2 regions of the Rhodomicrobium sp. genome follow, and region 1 is predicted to be linked to the other one. Evidence: predicted binding sites of a transcription regulator. Region 1 holds the regulator's gene; the other holds the start of a gene.
What was found. Region 1 encodes LexA, which represses DNA repair genes until DNA is damaged. Its sites were predicted from a motif close to TGTTCNNNNTGTGTTCNG; they were not measured.

Region 1 (6,936 bases):
CGCGGCTGGCTACGACACCGCGCGGACGTAGGAGCCGGGTGCGTCCTCGATGGGCGCGTAACCATTGCCGCCGGGTTCGCGCGGCGGAACCTTGTCGCCGGAAAGCGAGCCGAGCCACTTCGCGTAGTCCGGCCACCAGGAACCCGGATATTCCGTTGCCCGCGCCACGAAGGCATCGACAGTGGGGATCGTCTTCGGATCGCCGTCCTCAAGGATCCAGTGCTGATATTTGGCCCGGCTTACGGGATTGACGACGCCCGCGATATGCCCGGATCCGGCCAGCACGAAGCGCACCGGTCCGCCGAACAGCTTCGAGCCGACGAGCACCGACTGCGCGGGCGCGATGTGATCCTCGCGCGTGGCGAGTTCGTAGATCGGGATCGTCACGCGGGAGAGGTCGAGCGGCACGCCGCCGAGCGACAGAAGCCCGCGCGCGAGCTTGTTGTCGCGATAGAATTCGCGCAGGTAGAAGCTGTGGTTCGCTGGCGGCATGCGCGTCGAATCCGCGTTCCAGTACAGGAGGTCGAACGGGAACGGCTGCTTGCCGAGCAGGTAATTGTTGACGATGTACGGCCAGATCAGATCGCGCGGGCGCAGCATGTTGAACACGGCCGACATGCGCGCGCCATCGAGGAAACCGCGTTCCGCCATCACCTCGTCGAGCGCCTTCAACTGCTCGTCGTCGATGAAGACGAGAAGATCGCCGGCGTTGGTGAAATCGGTCTGCGCGGCGAGGAACGTGGCCGACGCAATACGGTCGTCGCCCGTCCCGGCCATGTAGGCGAGCGTGCTCGCGAGCAGCGTACCGCCGACGCAATAGCCGACGGCATTGGTGCGCGGCTCGCCCGTGATGCGAAGCACGGCGTCGGTCGCGTCGAGCACCCCCTCACGCATGTAGTCCTCGAACGATTTCGAGGCGAGGTTGGCGTCCGGATTCACCCAGGAGACCACAAAAACCGTGAAGCCCTGATCGACGACCCATTTGATGAACGACTTCGGCGGTGTCAGGTCGAGGATGTAATATTTGTTGATCCATGGCGGCACGATCATCAGCGGCACGCGATACACGCTCTCCGTCGACGGCGTGTACTGGATGAGCTGCATGATGTCGTTCTGATAGACCACCTTTCCGGGGGTGACGGCGAGATTCTTGCCGACCTCGAAAGCCGACATGTCGGTCTGGCGTATGCGAAGCAGTTCGCCCGACTGGTTCAGATCTTCCACAAGGTGCTGCATTCCCTCCGCAAGGTTCTGACCGCCGGTCGAGACGGTGGTGCGGATCACCTCGGGATTGGTGAACGGGAAATTGGACGGCGAAAGCGCGGTCACGATCTGGTTCAGATAGAACTCGGCGCGCTTCCTTGCGTGTCTGTCGACCGTCTCGGCGTTCTCGACGAGATCGCCCGCCCATTTGCCGGTCAGAAGATAGGCCTGCTTCAGGAAATCGAAGAATGCGTTCTCCGACCACTCCTTGTCCTTGAAGCGCGGATCGCTGGCGGCCGGCTCGATCAGCGGCTGGACCTCCTCGCCGAGAAAACGCTGATAGGTCCGGCCCCAAAGGTCGATGAGATCCTGATTGAGCTTCGCCTGAGCGGCTGCCAGCTTTTGCGGGTCGCTCATCCAGTATTGCGCGATCGGCGCGAAAATCTTGCCGATGTCCGCCATTCCGCCCGCGACCGTGAAAGCGCCCGAGCGCTTGTCCCGGTCCTCGTAGATTTTCGCGACGGCCTGCCCGCTAGCCTCAAAGGCGCGAAGAAGGTTCGTCGCGAATTGCTCCGGAGACTGAAGGCCCGGCAAAGGTCTGGACGGCGCCGGAGCGCTCGCGGCTTCTCGCTTGTCGCCTTTTTGACGCTTGTCTGACATCCGTGCGTAGCTCTCCCAAACCGCAAAGTTATTCTTGCGTCCTTTTGCGCTCGTTGAATCGAGCATGGACTAATAATATAACATTCTGGCGTCGTTTGGTGAGGGGCCGAAAGCTTTTCTTCGCCCGCCGCGCTTGTCCTCCGACTAAGTGTTTACTATAGCGCTTCGATGGCGGCTGTCCCGCCCTCGCGATAGCCGCATATCAGCCATGACTCGTCAGGTTCGATCTTAATATCGCCGCAGGAGCGCGACGAGCTTGCCCTGGATCTTCACACGGTCAGGACCGAAAATACGCGTCTCGTAGGCCGGGTTTGCGGGTTCGAGAGCGATCGATTGCCCGCGCTTGCGAAGCCGTTTCAGGGTCGCCTCCTCGTCGTCGATGAGCGCGACCACGATATCCCCGCTTTCGGCGGCCGCGGTCTTTTTCAGCACGACCGTATCGCCTTCCTGAATTCCGGCTTCGACCATGGAGTCGCCGCGCACTTCGAGCGCGAAGTGATCGCCCGTGGAGAGATATTCCGGCGGCATGACGAGGACGTGGCTGTGGTCCTCGATGGCCGAGCGCGGCACGCCCGCCGCGATACGCCCCATCACGGGAACCGATATGCCGCCGTCTTCCCGGTCGCGGATGAAAGGAGACTGCGGTGCGTCCTCGAAAGATGACCGGCGTCCTTCGATGACGGTCGGCATGAAGCCCCGCCGGCGGTCGGCCTCGAAACCCGCGCGCGCGCGCTCCGGCATCTTCATGACTTCCAGGGCGCGGGCGCGATGGGGAAGCCTGCGGATGAAGCCGCGCTCTTCCAGCGCCATGATCAGGCGATGGATGCCGGACTTGGACTTGAGATGCAGCGCCTCCTTCATTTCATCGAACGACGGCGGCACGCCGGTCGCTTCGATACGCTCATTGATATAGAGGAGGAGTTGCTTTTGCTTCGGTGTCAGCATGGGCGGCCCGGTTGTGGCGAAGGACTGTACAAACCAAGAACACCATTAAGCGTTCTCATTAAGTTCCGCAAGGAAAAAGGGCACTTTTGGATCAGCCCTGCACAGGAGGAATCTCTAGCGACAGGAGATTTCCCAATGGCTAATTTATTCCCGGTCCTGCCAGCGTTCGACTTGTCGGACCGTTTTCCCCTTCCGGCCTGCCCGATTTCAGGCCGCATTTCTGCGTTGTTCAAACGCACTCTCCCCCACAGTCATCATATTGTGACGCACAAGAGAATCCAGCTTGCGAAGTCAGTAAGCAGAGAGTATCCGTGACAAGCGCAATTAGGTATATTTTTTATGACGATTACCAACGATCCGATCAACGATTCTGATCTTCAGGCGCCTTCGGTGAAGCTTCGGGCGAACGTGGCGCCGCGCATTAATCTGGCATTTCAGGTCAATTCAATTCCGGCCATCGGCGAAATCGAGATCGCCAACGGAACAGAGCGCGACTTCTCGGATGTCCTGATTTCCATTTCGTCGGAACCTCCTTTTCTCAAGCCGACGGTCTTCCGGCTGGATCGTCTCAACGCGGGGGGCGTCCGCTCGATCAGCCCGGTCGAGGCCGATCTCGACCCTGCCTTTCTCAATCGGCTGACCGAAGCCGCGGACGGCGAAATCCACATTTCGGCGAGAGCGGGCGAGGAATCGCTGGCGACCGCGACGATCCCGTGCCGGGCGCTCGCGCCGAACGAATGGACCGGACTTTCCACGCCGCCGGAACTCGTGGCCGCTTTCGTCCGCCCGAACGACCCGGCCGTCGAGGTGATTTTGCGCAATGCCGCCGAGAAACTCCGTCTGCATGGCAGGAACTCGGCGCTTGACGGCTATTCCGGCAACAGGAAGGGACGTTCGTGGGAGGTCGCCGAGGCGATCTGGGCTGCCCTCGTCGACGCGAAGATCGTCTACGCGTTCCCGCCCGCGAGTTTCGAGCAGGACGGGCAGAAGATCCGCCTGCCCGGCGCGATCCTTGAGCGCAAGCTCGGGACATGTCTCGATCTCACGCTGCTTTACGCGGCCTGCCTGGAACAGGCCGGGCTCAATCCGCTCGTCGGCTTTTCGACGGGCCACGCCTATTGCGGTCTCTGGCTCACACAGGAGGCTTTCTCCTCCTGTGTCGTCGACGAAGCCGAGACCGTTCGCAAACGCCTGCAACTGCAGGAAATGATCCTGATCGAGACAACCCTTCTCACGAACCATCCACCGCTGAAATTCCGGGCCGCGGTCGACAAGGCCGCGAGCTACGCGAACGAGGACGAACCGCGCCGCTTCGAACTGGTCGTCGATATCGCGCAGGCACGCCAACGCCGAATCCGCCCGCTCGGCGTCGAGCATGACGGTGCGCAGGATGCTCTGCCCGTGACAGCGGAGGCCGGCGGATCGGTTGGGCTCGACGAACCGCCAACCTTCGTGGAGGAAGCCGTCAGGCCCGCCGAGCCGGATCAGCCGCTCGACCGGGTGGAACAATGGAAGCGGAAGCTGCTCGACCTCTCGCTTCGCAACAGGCTCCTGAATTTCAAGAGCGGAAAAAGCGCCGTCGATCTCTCCTGCCCTGACGCGGGCGAGCTGGAAGACCGGCTCGCGAGCGGCAAGGAGATAAAAATCCTCGCCAGAGCCGACGTCATGAGCGGCGACGATCCGCGCGATGCCGAAGTCTACCAGTTGAGGGCGGGCGAAGACGCAGCGAGACAGCACGCGCTCGAAGCGCTCGGGCGGGGCGAAGTGCTCACCGCGCTTTCCGACGACGACCTTCAGGACCGGCTGACCGAAATCCATCACACTGCGCGAGGCTCGCTCGAAGAAAGCGGCGCGAACAGCCTGCATCTTGCCATGGGCTTTCTGTCGTGGTCGCCTGCGGGGAAGGACCAGCGTTGCCGCGCGCCGCTGCTTCTCGTGCCGGTCCGGCTGGAGCGCCGCACCATTCGCTCGGGCTTCCGGCTCGTGCGCCATGACGACGACGCCCGCATCAATCCGACGTTACTGCAAATGCTTCGGCAGGATTTCGGCCTCGAAATGCCGGAGTTCGAGCGCGATCTGCCGCAGGATGCGTCGGGCCTCGACGTGGCGCAGATCTGGCGCATCGCGCGGCTGCACATCAAGGACATGAAGGGGTTCGAGTTGACCGAGGAGGTCACGCTTTCGAACTTCTCTTTCGCCAAATATCTGATGTGGAAGGATCTTGTCGACCGCGCGGAGCTTCTGAAGCGGAACCCCGTGGTTCGCCATCTCATCGATACGCCGAAAGACACCTATGGCGATCCCCGCGACATGCCGGAGGAACGCGCGCTCGACCGCGAGATCCACCCGAAAGACCTGTTCATGCCGCTTCTGGCGGACTCGTCGCAGACAGCCGCGGTCGTCGCCGCGTCGCGCGAGAAGGACTTCGTGCTTTTCGGTCCGCCCGGCACGGGCAAGAGCCAGACGATTGCGAACATGATCGCGCAGCTTCTTGGCGACGGGCGGTCCGTGCTGTTCGTTTCGCAGAAGACGACGGCGCTTGAGGTCGTTCGCAAGCGACTGAACGACATCGGCCTCGGCTCCTTCTGCCTCGAAGTGCATTCGGCCAAGGCGCAAAAAACCGCTGTCCTCGCTCAGCTCAAGACAGCGTGGGAATCGCGCTCCGCCGATGCCGCGCGCGAATGGGATTCGGCGACGGAGGATCTGAAAGCGCTTCGCGACCGGCTCAACGAGGTCGTCGTCGCGCTGCATCGCCGCCATGGCAACGGCCTGTCGGTGCACCGTGCTCTGGGCCGCGTCATAGCGCAACGGGACTTCGCACCGAAGGTCAAGCTTCCGTTCTCCTCCCCCGATCAGCACGACGAAGCGGAGATGCGCGCCTTGCGCGATCTCTGCCGCAGCCTGCGAACCGCCGTGCAGGCGCTTGGCACGACGCCCGCAGCGCACCCGCTGAAGGAGATCGGCCATGCAGACTGGTCGCCGGTGTGGCGTGGCGAACTGGAAACGGCGTGCGCCGCGTTCCGCAAAGCCGTGGTCGATCTGTCAAACGCGGGCGCGGTGCTCGCGAAGCATTTCGGGACGCATGAAACGGGAGACCCGCATCGCCTCTATGCGATGATCGTCTTTGCCGCGCTCGCCTTCAAACCGGAGGCCCGCGACGCCGCCACGCTCGCCGGCAAGGATATCCGCGCGCTCAAACCGGCCTTCGAGGCATGGCGCAGGGACCGCGCCGCCTTCGATGCCGCGCAAGCGCGGCTCGCCAATCGTTACCGCGACGCCGTGTTCAGCCTCGACTTCGGCCGTCTGATGCAGGACTGGCGCGATGCAATCGCGGCCTCCTTCCTGACGCGGAACGGCCGCAAGAAGCGCGTCTGGGATGCGCTCGCACCGTTCACCGACGGCGCGCCCCCCGAGGATCTCGGCACCGAGATCGTCGGGCTGATGGAGGTGAAGGAGGGGCGCGCCAAGGCGATGCGTCATGACGCGACGTTCGGAGCGCTTGGCCCCATCTGGCAGGGGCTCGAAACCGATCCGGCGCGCGTCGAAGCAGCCTTCGCGTGGCTCGGCCAAATCTCCGAAGCCGCCGCATCGCTTGCCACCCCGGAGCGTGACAAGGCGGGGTGGCTCGCCCTTCTCGCCGCGCTCATCCTCGATCGGCCGGACTTCATGCGCGAGGGCGGCCGCTTCGCGACGGACGCGGGAAAGACGCTGACCGCATACAAGACGTTTCAGGCGGCGCGCAAGGAGCTTGTCCGCCTCGCGCATCTCTCCGACGACTATTTCGGTCTGCCGCGCTCCGGCCATTGGCTGCGAGACGCCGCGAGCCTTGCCGAAATCTGGGCAGCGAACGCGCCGAAAAGCCAGCGCTGGTGCGACTGGCTTCGCCATGCCGCCGCCGCGCGCGCTCGCGGCCTTGCGCCGCTGACAGACGCCTTGACAGCGGGCGACATCGAAGCGTCCGATATCGAAACGGCCTTCGAGGTCGCCTATGCACGCTGGTGGGTCGAACAGACCGTGCATCGCGACGCGCTGCTTCGCGGCTTCGTCTCGGACCAGCATGAGGACGCGATCGCGCGCTTCATCGAACTCGACCATAAGGTTTCGCAGCTTGCACGCCATGTGGTCGCC
Region 2 (6,936 bases), on a different contig from region 1:
GAGGAGCGCCGCCGCGGCTGCGGAAAAACTGCGGGGATGCGGCGATGCCCCTGTTGCGTTCGGTGGCATCAGCGAGCCGAGCCTCGTCTTCATGAACGGCACGCGCACGATCCTCGGCAGTGTCCCCGGATCGGCCGAAGCGCTTGGATCGGGCGCCGCGCGACTGGCCTTCGTCAACGGCAGCAGGCTCGAAATGTTCGAAAAAGCTTTCGAGGAGAAGACCGGAGCGGCGCCGCGCGTCCTCGGCTGCGTGGACGGCATCAACATCAACGGGCGCGGTCCGACACGCCTTGTCGTCTTCGCGCGGCCTGACACGGCGGCGCTTCCTGCCTGCGTGCCGGTGCCCGACACGGAATGCCGCGACAAACAGACCGTGCGCTGGCGGCGTTTGTTCGATACGAAATTCTGATCTTTTGGCTTTTTGCCGACCTAATTCTTGGTTAATATTCCCGTATAAGTTTTAGTCAGGTGGATTCCATGAAACCGCTTATTGCCGTTGCTTGCCTTTGTTTTTCCGCAGCTTGCTTCAACCCTTCTCCCGCCGCTGCCGTCCCACTCCAGCCCGCACCAGCGTCGACAGCCTCGCAACCGCTCATGAAGGTCGGCTGCAGCTATTACTACTATGTGGAATGCGAGCACAGCACATGGCGCAGCCATCATCGCTGGGGCTCGCGTGGAGACTATCCGTATCGTTGGCGCAGCCACTTCCGCTGGGGCTCTTTCGCGGGAGACGACCCGTGGCACAGCCGCGCGCGCAGCCACTATCGCCCCGGCTCGTATCATCGCTACTGGGCTCCGCGTTACGACGACTGGGAGTGATCGCGTTTCGTCTCACGGGGCGGCCTCCGTCAAACTTCGCTACAATTTTCACGAAACCGCCATTGTTCGAACGCAACCGCGCCCCCCGTCAGGAGCAATTTCCCCTTCCAAGCAGGAGCCGGTGCCGGTTCGCTTTCTCCGACCCCCCAATGCCCAGAGCCCTCTGGCACCGGTGCCTGCTTGGCCTTTACGCCTTTCCCATAGCGAAAAGCGATGCCGATGCTTAGGTTTCAGGCATCGATTCGGCTCGCACGGGAGACGGCATGAGCGAAGACACCGAGACCGGCATTTTCGTCGGCAAGAGCGTTAAGCCCGAATATCTCAATTTCAAATTCGCCAACCGGCACGGCCTGATCACGGGGGCGACCGGCACCGGCAAGACCGTGACCCTGCAAATTCTCGCCGAAGGGTTTTCGCGGGCGGGCGTTCCCGTTTTCGCCGCCGACATCAAGGGCGATCTTTCCGGCATCGCGGCCGCGGGCGAACCGAAGCCCTTCCTCGAAAAGCGGGCGACGGAAATCGACCTCGACAATTACACGTTCGAGGCGTTCCCCACGATCTTCTGGGATCTGTTCGGCGAGCAAGGGACGCCGATCCGCGCCTCCATCGGCTCGCTCGGGCCGATGCTCCTTGCGCGGCTCATGGAGCTGAACGAGACGCAGGAAGGCGTGCTGACCATCGCGTTCCGGCTCGCCTCCGACGAGAATTTGCCGCTCAACGATCTCAGCGACCTCCGCTCCGTGATCGCGCTGGTTTCGGAGCGCGCGCAGGAGCTTTCCCAGCAATACGGCAATGTGTCGAAGACGTCCGTCGGAGCCATCCAGCGCCGCTTGCTCGTGCTCGACGAACAAAAAGCCGAATTGTTCTTCGGCAAGCCCGAACTCGACATCGACGACTTCATGCGAAAGGCGGACGACGGGCGCGGCTATGTCAGCGTTCTCGCCGCCGACAAGCTCATGTCGACGCCGCGGCTCTACTCGACCTTCCTTCTGTGGCTGATGACGGAACTCTTCAACAGGCTGCCCGAGGTCGGCGACGTCGAAAAGCCGAAGCTCGTCTTCTTCTTCGATGAAGCGCATCTCCTCTTCAATGAGGCGCCGAAGGCGCTCCTCGAACGCATCGAGCAGGTCACGCGCCTCATTCGCTCGAAGGGCGTCGGCGTCTACTACATCACGCAGAACCCGCTCGACGTGCCGGATCGCGTATCGAGCCAGCTCGGCAACCGCGTGCAGCATGGCCTGCGCGCCTTCAGCCCGCGCGAGCAGAAGGCCGTTCGCGCAGCCGCCGAAACCTTCCGCGCGAACCCTGCCTTCAATGCCGAGAAGGCCATTCTCGAACTCGGCACGGGCGAGGCGCTCGTCTCCTTTCTGGAAGGGAAGGGGGAGCCCTCCATCGTTCAGCGGACGCTGATCCGTCCGCCCTCGTCGCAGCTCGGGCCGGTCACGCCGGAAGAGCGCAAGGCGGTGATCGAGGCAAGCCCCGTGGCTGGGAAATACGACGAGGAGGAGAGTGCCGCGCCATCGAACGGCGGCAGGACGCGCAGCGCAAACGGAGCGCGTTCCGGCAAGGCTCGAAACGACGACGATTACGAATGGGCGGGCGAGTTTCGCATCCCGAAAAAGCCCGGTTCGCCGGACGAACCGCTGCCGCGCGAGGACGATCCTCAGCCCGAACCGCAGCCGAAGGGGCGCGGGCGTGGCGGCGGATACAGTCGCCAGACCTACGGCGAGGCGTTCGGCAAGTCGCTGCTGCGCTCGCTCGGCTCGGCGGCGGGTCGCATCCTTGAGCGCGTGCTGAGGCCAAAATAACCCACCTTACCAATTTCTCATTTGGGATCGCGGCAGCAATCACCAGTTTTCCCAAATGCGCGCTTCGGCAGCTTGACTTTGCCGCCGAAGCGGTTACGTTCATGCTTCGTTCTGTAAATTTTTCGGGTGGCGTTGTGATGGTTACGGGGATCAGACGTTCCTTGCGAGTGGCGTGCGTTGTGTTGGGCGTGGCCTCGCTGGCGGCGATCGGTGGCGCGCATGCGCAGGGCGACCGCAGCGCGCGGCCGGGAGATTTCGATTATTATGTTCTGACGCTGAACTGGTCGCCGACCTATTGCGCGGGACGTGAGGAAGATGGCGGCAATGATCGCGGCCGCACCCGGTACGAGGACAATGGTTATGGCGGCGGCTATCGCTTCTTCGACGACCGCCGCAGCCGCCGCGACAGCGGTACCGAGCAGCAATGCAACGGCACGCGTCCCTATGCCTTCGTGCTTCACGGCTTGTGGCCTCAATACGAGCGGCGCGGTTGGCCGGAATCGTGCCGCACGGATTCCCGCCCGTGGGTTCCGAACGAACTGATCGACCGCATGCTCGACATCATGCCGAGCCGTCAACTGGTCATTCACGAATACAAGAAACACGGCACCTGCTCGGGGCTTGATCCGCGCGGGTACTTCGCCGCCGCTCGCAAGGCGTATAGCAGCATCCGCATTCCCGACGAATTCCAGGATCTTACGAAGCCGCTGCGCGTGGGACCGGAAGAAGTGCGACGCGCCTTCCTTGACGTCAATCGAGGGTTGACGCCGGACATGGTGCAGATCGTCTGCTCGCGGAACCGATTGCAGGAGGTTCGAATCTGCATGACCAAGGATTTACAGCCGCGCCCCTGTGCCGAGGGCGACCAGAAGCGCAGGCTCTGCAATTACGAAACCGTGACCATGCCGCCGGTTCGCGGTGGCGGTGTCGGTCCGCAGGGCGGCCAGACACAGCGCGGCGACCGGCTGTAGGCCAGGTGAAGCGGTGCACGGAGGCCGGTTGCGCGGCCTCCGCGGTCCAGAGCGGGCCACGTCAGGCTAAGTCCTGCAAGGTCGTGCCGCTCCGAATTACGCCATGACGCTTTAAGATCAGCCTCGCTAGATCCGACCCTGTTTAACGCACAGAAGCTGATCGACAACCAAGACTTGCAGTGTCGTGGCTGTGTCTGATTTTACCGCATGGCGATTTAGGCCGCTCTTATGTTCGGGCCGGTCGCGAGCCACTTTTCCGCCGAAGGCGATTGTCTGCAAGAATGTTCGCCGCTCTTGCGGCGTACCCGCTTTCTCTTCCTGTCGAACCAGCGTAAGCCCCTCAGCATGCCGCGCTACAAAATCACAATCGAATATGACGGGACGCCCTTTTCGGGCTGGCAGATGCAGGCGAACGGCCCTTCGGTGCAAGCTGAACTCGCGCGCGCCATCATGGGGTTCACCGGCGAGGATGTCATCCCGCGCGGGGCGGGGCGGACGGATGCCGGTGTGCACGCGCGCGGGCAGGTAGCGCATTTCGATCTGGATCGCATGTGGCCGCCCGCAACGGTCCGCGACGCGCTGAATTTTCATCTTCGCCCGGCACCCGTTGTCATCCTCGCTTGCGAAGAGGTGGATGAGAGCTTCGACGCCCGCTTTTCAGCCAAGGCCCGACATTATCTCTATCGGATCGTCACCCGCCGCGCGCCGCTTGTGCTCGACCGTGACCGCGCCTGGCTGGTCGGCGTCGCCCTCGATACCGAAGCGATGCAGAAAGGCGCGGGCCATCTTCTCGGCTACCACGATTTCACAACCTTTCGCGCCTCGCAATGTCAGGCGAAATCGCCGCTGCGCACACTCGACACGCTTTCCGTCTGGCGCGACGGAGAAGACGTGTTCATTGCGACAAGCGCGCGATCATTCTTGCACAATCAGGTTCGTTCGATCGCGGGCAGCCTGAAGCTCGTGGGCGAAGGGAGGTGGGCGCCCGACAGGATGCGGGAAGCGCTCGAAGCGCGAGACCGCACGTCATGCGGCCCGGTCGCCCCCGCCTCCGGCCTGTATTTCATGGCGGTCGATTATTGAGGCGTCGGCGGGCCAGCCGAAATGCGGCGAATGAAAAGGCGGAGGCGCCGCTTGCGGCCTGCGCCGTCATGCCGCAAATCGGACGCAGCACGACGCTGTAGATCCTTTGTGGCGGGTTCGATTTGACGCAGGCTGATCTGGATCTCGCCGAGTGAGGATCAAGGCGTTCGCCCGGCAATGTGGGCAGCATTGGCGGTCAATGCCGGCAGGGAAGGCCGGGCAAAAGTCAAACACGGGACGCCGCGCCAACCTCCCCGCATTTCGGGCGCAACATCGGATGGAGGGTTGAAGAAGTGAAGCACTGGATCGCGCGGGCAATCGCCCTCGCTGGACTGATGGGATGCGGCATGACGCAACAGGCGCTCGCCCAACCGGCCGCCGAGCCGCCCGGTGCAGGCGCGGAAACGGGACACCATCCCGGCCATCACGGCTCGTATGACGGGGCCTTTCACCGCCGTTTTGACGACGCCGCGAAATGGGCCAGGGAATTCGACAACCCCGAGCGCGACAGTTGGCAAAAGCCCGAGGAGGTCGTCGAAGCCTTGCGTCTGAACGGCGATTCGAGCGTCGCAGACATCGGCGCGGGGACCGGCTATTTCTCCGTGAAAATCGCCCGGCGCGTTCCCGAAGGCAAGGTCTTCGCGGCGGATGTGGAACCGGACATGGTGCGCTATCTCGGCCAGCGCTCCCAGGCTGAGGGCGTGGCCAACCTCAAGCCGGTGCTGGCGGGCACCGACGCGGCTAACCTGCCCGAGCCGGTCGACCTCATCCTGATCGTGGATACCTATCATCACATAGGGCACCGGAAGCCCTATTTTGCGAAGTTGAAGTCCTCGCTCAGGCCGAACGGACGGCTTGTCATCATCGACTTCAAGGCGGATTCCCCGAATGGTCCGCCCCCGGAGCACCGAATTTCCCCTGAAAAGGTGACGGAGGAAATGAGAGAAGCCGGTTACGTGCTCGCCGAAGTGCGCGATTTCCTGCCGAGGCAGTATTTTCTCGTCTTCAAGGCTGACGGCTCTTGAGCGGAGCATGAGGGCCTTGCGGCCCTCATTTCATCGCCCGCGCCCTTTGACGCCGCCGTTCTTCAGCGGCGCTCGGAAGGGCTGAAATTGCTGAGATGTCCCGCCCGCTCGGCCGCAGCGCGAGCGGCCTTGAGCTTGGCCTTCGTCTTGCCGTGGATGACAATGCGCGACATGAGGCGCGTCATGGCTTCGTTGCCGCAAATCGGGCAAGCGGGCTTCGCGGATGCGCTCACAAGCAATTCCACGTCATTGTCGCATTTGTCACAATGAAAGCCGTAAAGCGGCATTTATGTCTCCTTGGCCGTCGTTACGACGACCGGCATCTTTCATTTCGATTCAGAATTCGGGCGGAAAGCTCCGCGACCCGGCATTTCAACGCGTTACTAGCATGAAACGGGCCAGATGCCGAGATCGCGAGCGTCGGCATTGGCCCGATCAGGTGACCCCGGCCCGATCGGTGAATCCGCCTCTGAGTTTTCTAGAAGAGACCGCTTTTTCAGCGGTTGGGGTGAACCTTTGATGTTCGCGCCCTCGCGAGGGGCGCCAGCCGAAAGACGGGTGATCACTCTCATCCTGCTCGGAGCGAGATCGATCGGCGAGACGTTCCGGCGTGGCGTCGGCCCATTTTTTAACGATTTCTTCCGAATTCCGGCAGGCGCAAGGCAAGGCTGCCAAGATTTGACCCTGTTTCGCAGGCTAACGCTTCAGCGAAGCAATTCGGCTGTAACCTCCGAAGGATCGAAACGATGAACGCACGGACTAAGCCAAGCCACGCGATATTCGGGATCGCATGCGCCATGGTCTTCGCCACTTCGCTGGCGGTAGCTCAGGAGCCTGACGAGCAGAAGGCGCCGAGTGCGGCACCGGCGAGCGAGAGCGCCGCGCCGGTTGCTCCAAAGCCCGGCGTCTCCGATCCGGTGCAAGCGCCCAACCCGGTTTCCAAGGATACCGTAGACGCGAAGCCACAATCCGCCGAGCATGCGCATCAGCCTGCGAAGGCTGACGATGCGGCGAAGGTGGCACAGCCCGCCGCCGAAAAGCCTGCCGAACCCGCGAAGGACGCTGCGAAAGCCGACGACGCGAAGAAGCCTGTGGCCGAGGCGGTCAAGGCGGAAGAGCCGAAGAAGCCCGAGCATGCGCATCAGCCTGCGAAGGCCGACGATGCAGCGAAGGTGGTCCAGCCCGCCGCCGCTGAAAAGCCTGCCGAGCCCGCGAAGGAAGCCGCGAAAG

Region 2: the regulator LexA is predicted to act here: its motif matches at 2,724-2,741, upstream of QM659_RS04450 (ribonuclease T2 family protein).

What each region holds. Positions count from the first base shown of each region.
Region 1 covers NZ_JASGFR010000018.1:11,048-17,983, reverse strand. The annotation lists gene QM659_RS08945 (PHA/PHB synthase family protein) at 10-1,863, opposite strand; gene lexA (transcriptional repressor LexA) at 2,092-2,808, opposite strand; gene QM659_RS08935 (DUF3320 domain-containing protein) at 3,148-6,936, shown strand, end outside.
Region 2 covers NZ_JASGFR010000007.1:15,729-22,664, forward strand. The annotation lists gene QM659_RS04435 (ArnT family glycosyltransferase) at 1-409, shown strand, start outside; gene QM659_RS04440 (hypothetical protein) at 595-819, shown strand; gene QM659_RS04445 (helicase HerA-like domain-containing protein) at 1,083-2,627, shown strand; gene QM659_RS04450 (ribonuclease T2 family protein) at 2,807-3,598, shown strand; gene truA (tRNA pseudouridine(38-40) synthase TruA) at 3,944-4,681, shown strand; gene QM659_RS04460 (class I SAM-dependent methyltransferase) at 4,975-5,706, shown strand; gene QM659_RS04465 (FmdB family zinc ribbon protein) at 5,769-5,993, opposite strand; gene QM659_RS04470 (hypothetical protein) at 6,453-6,936, shown strand, end outside.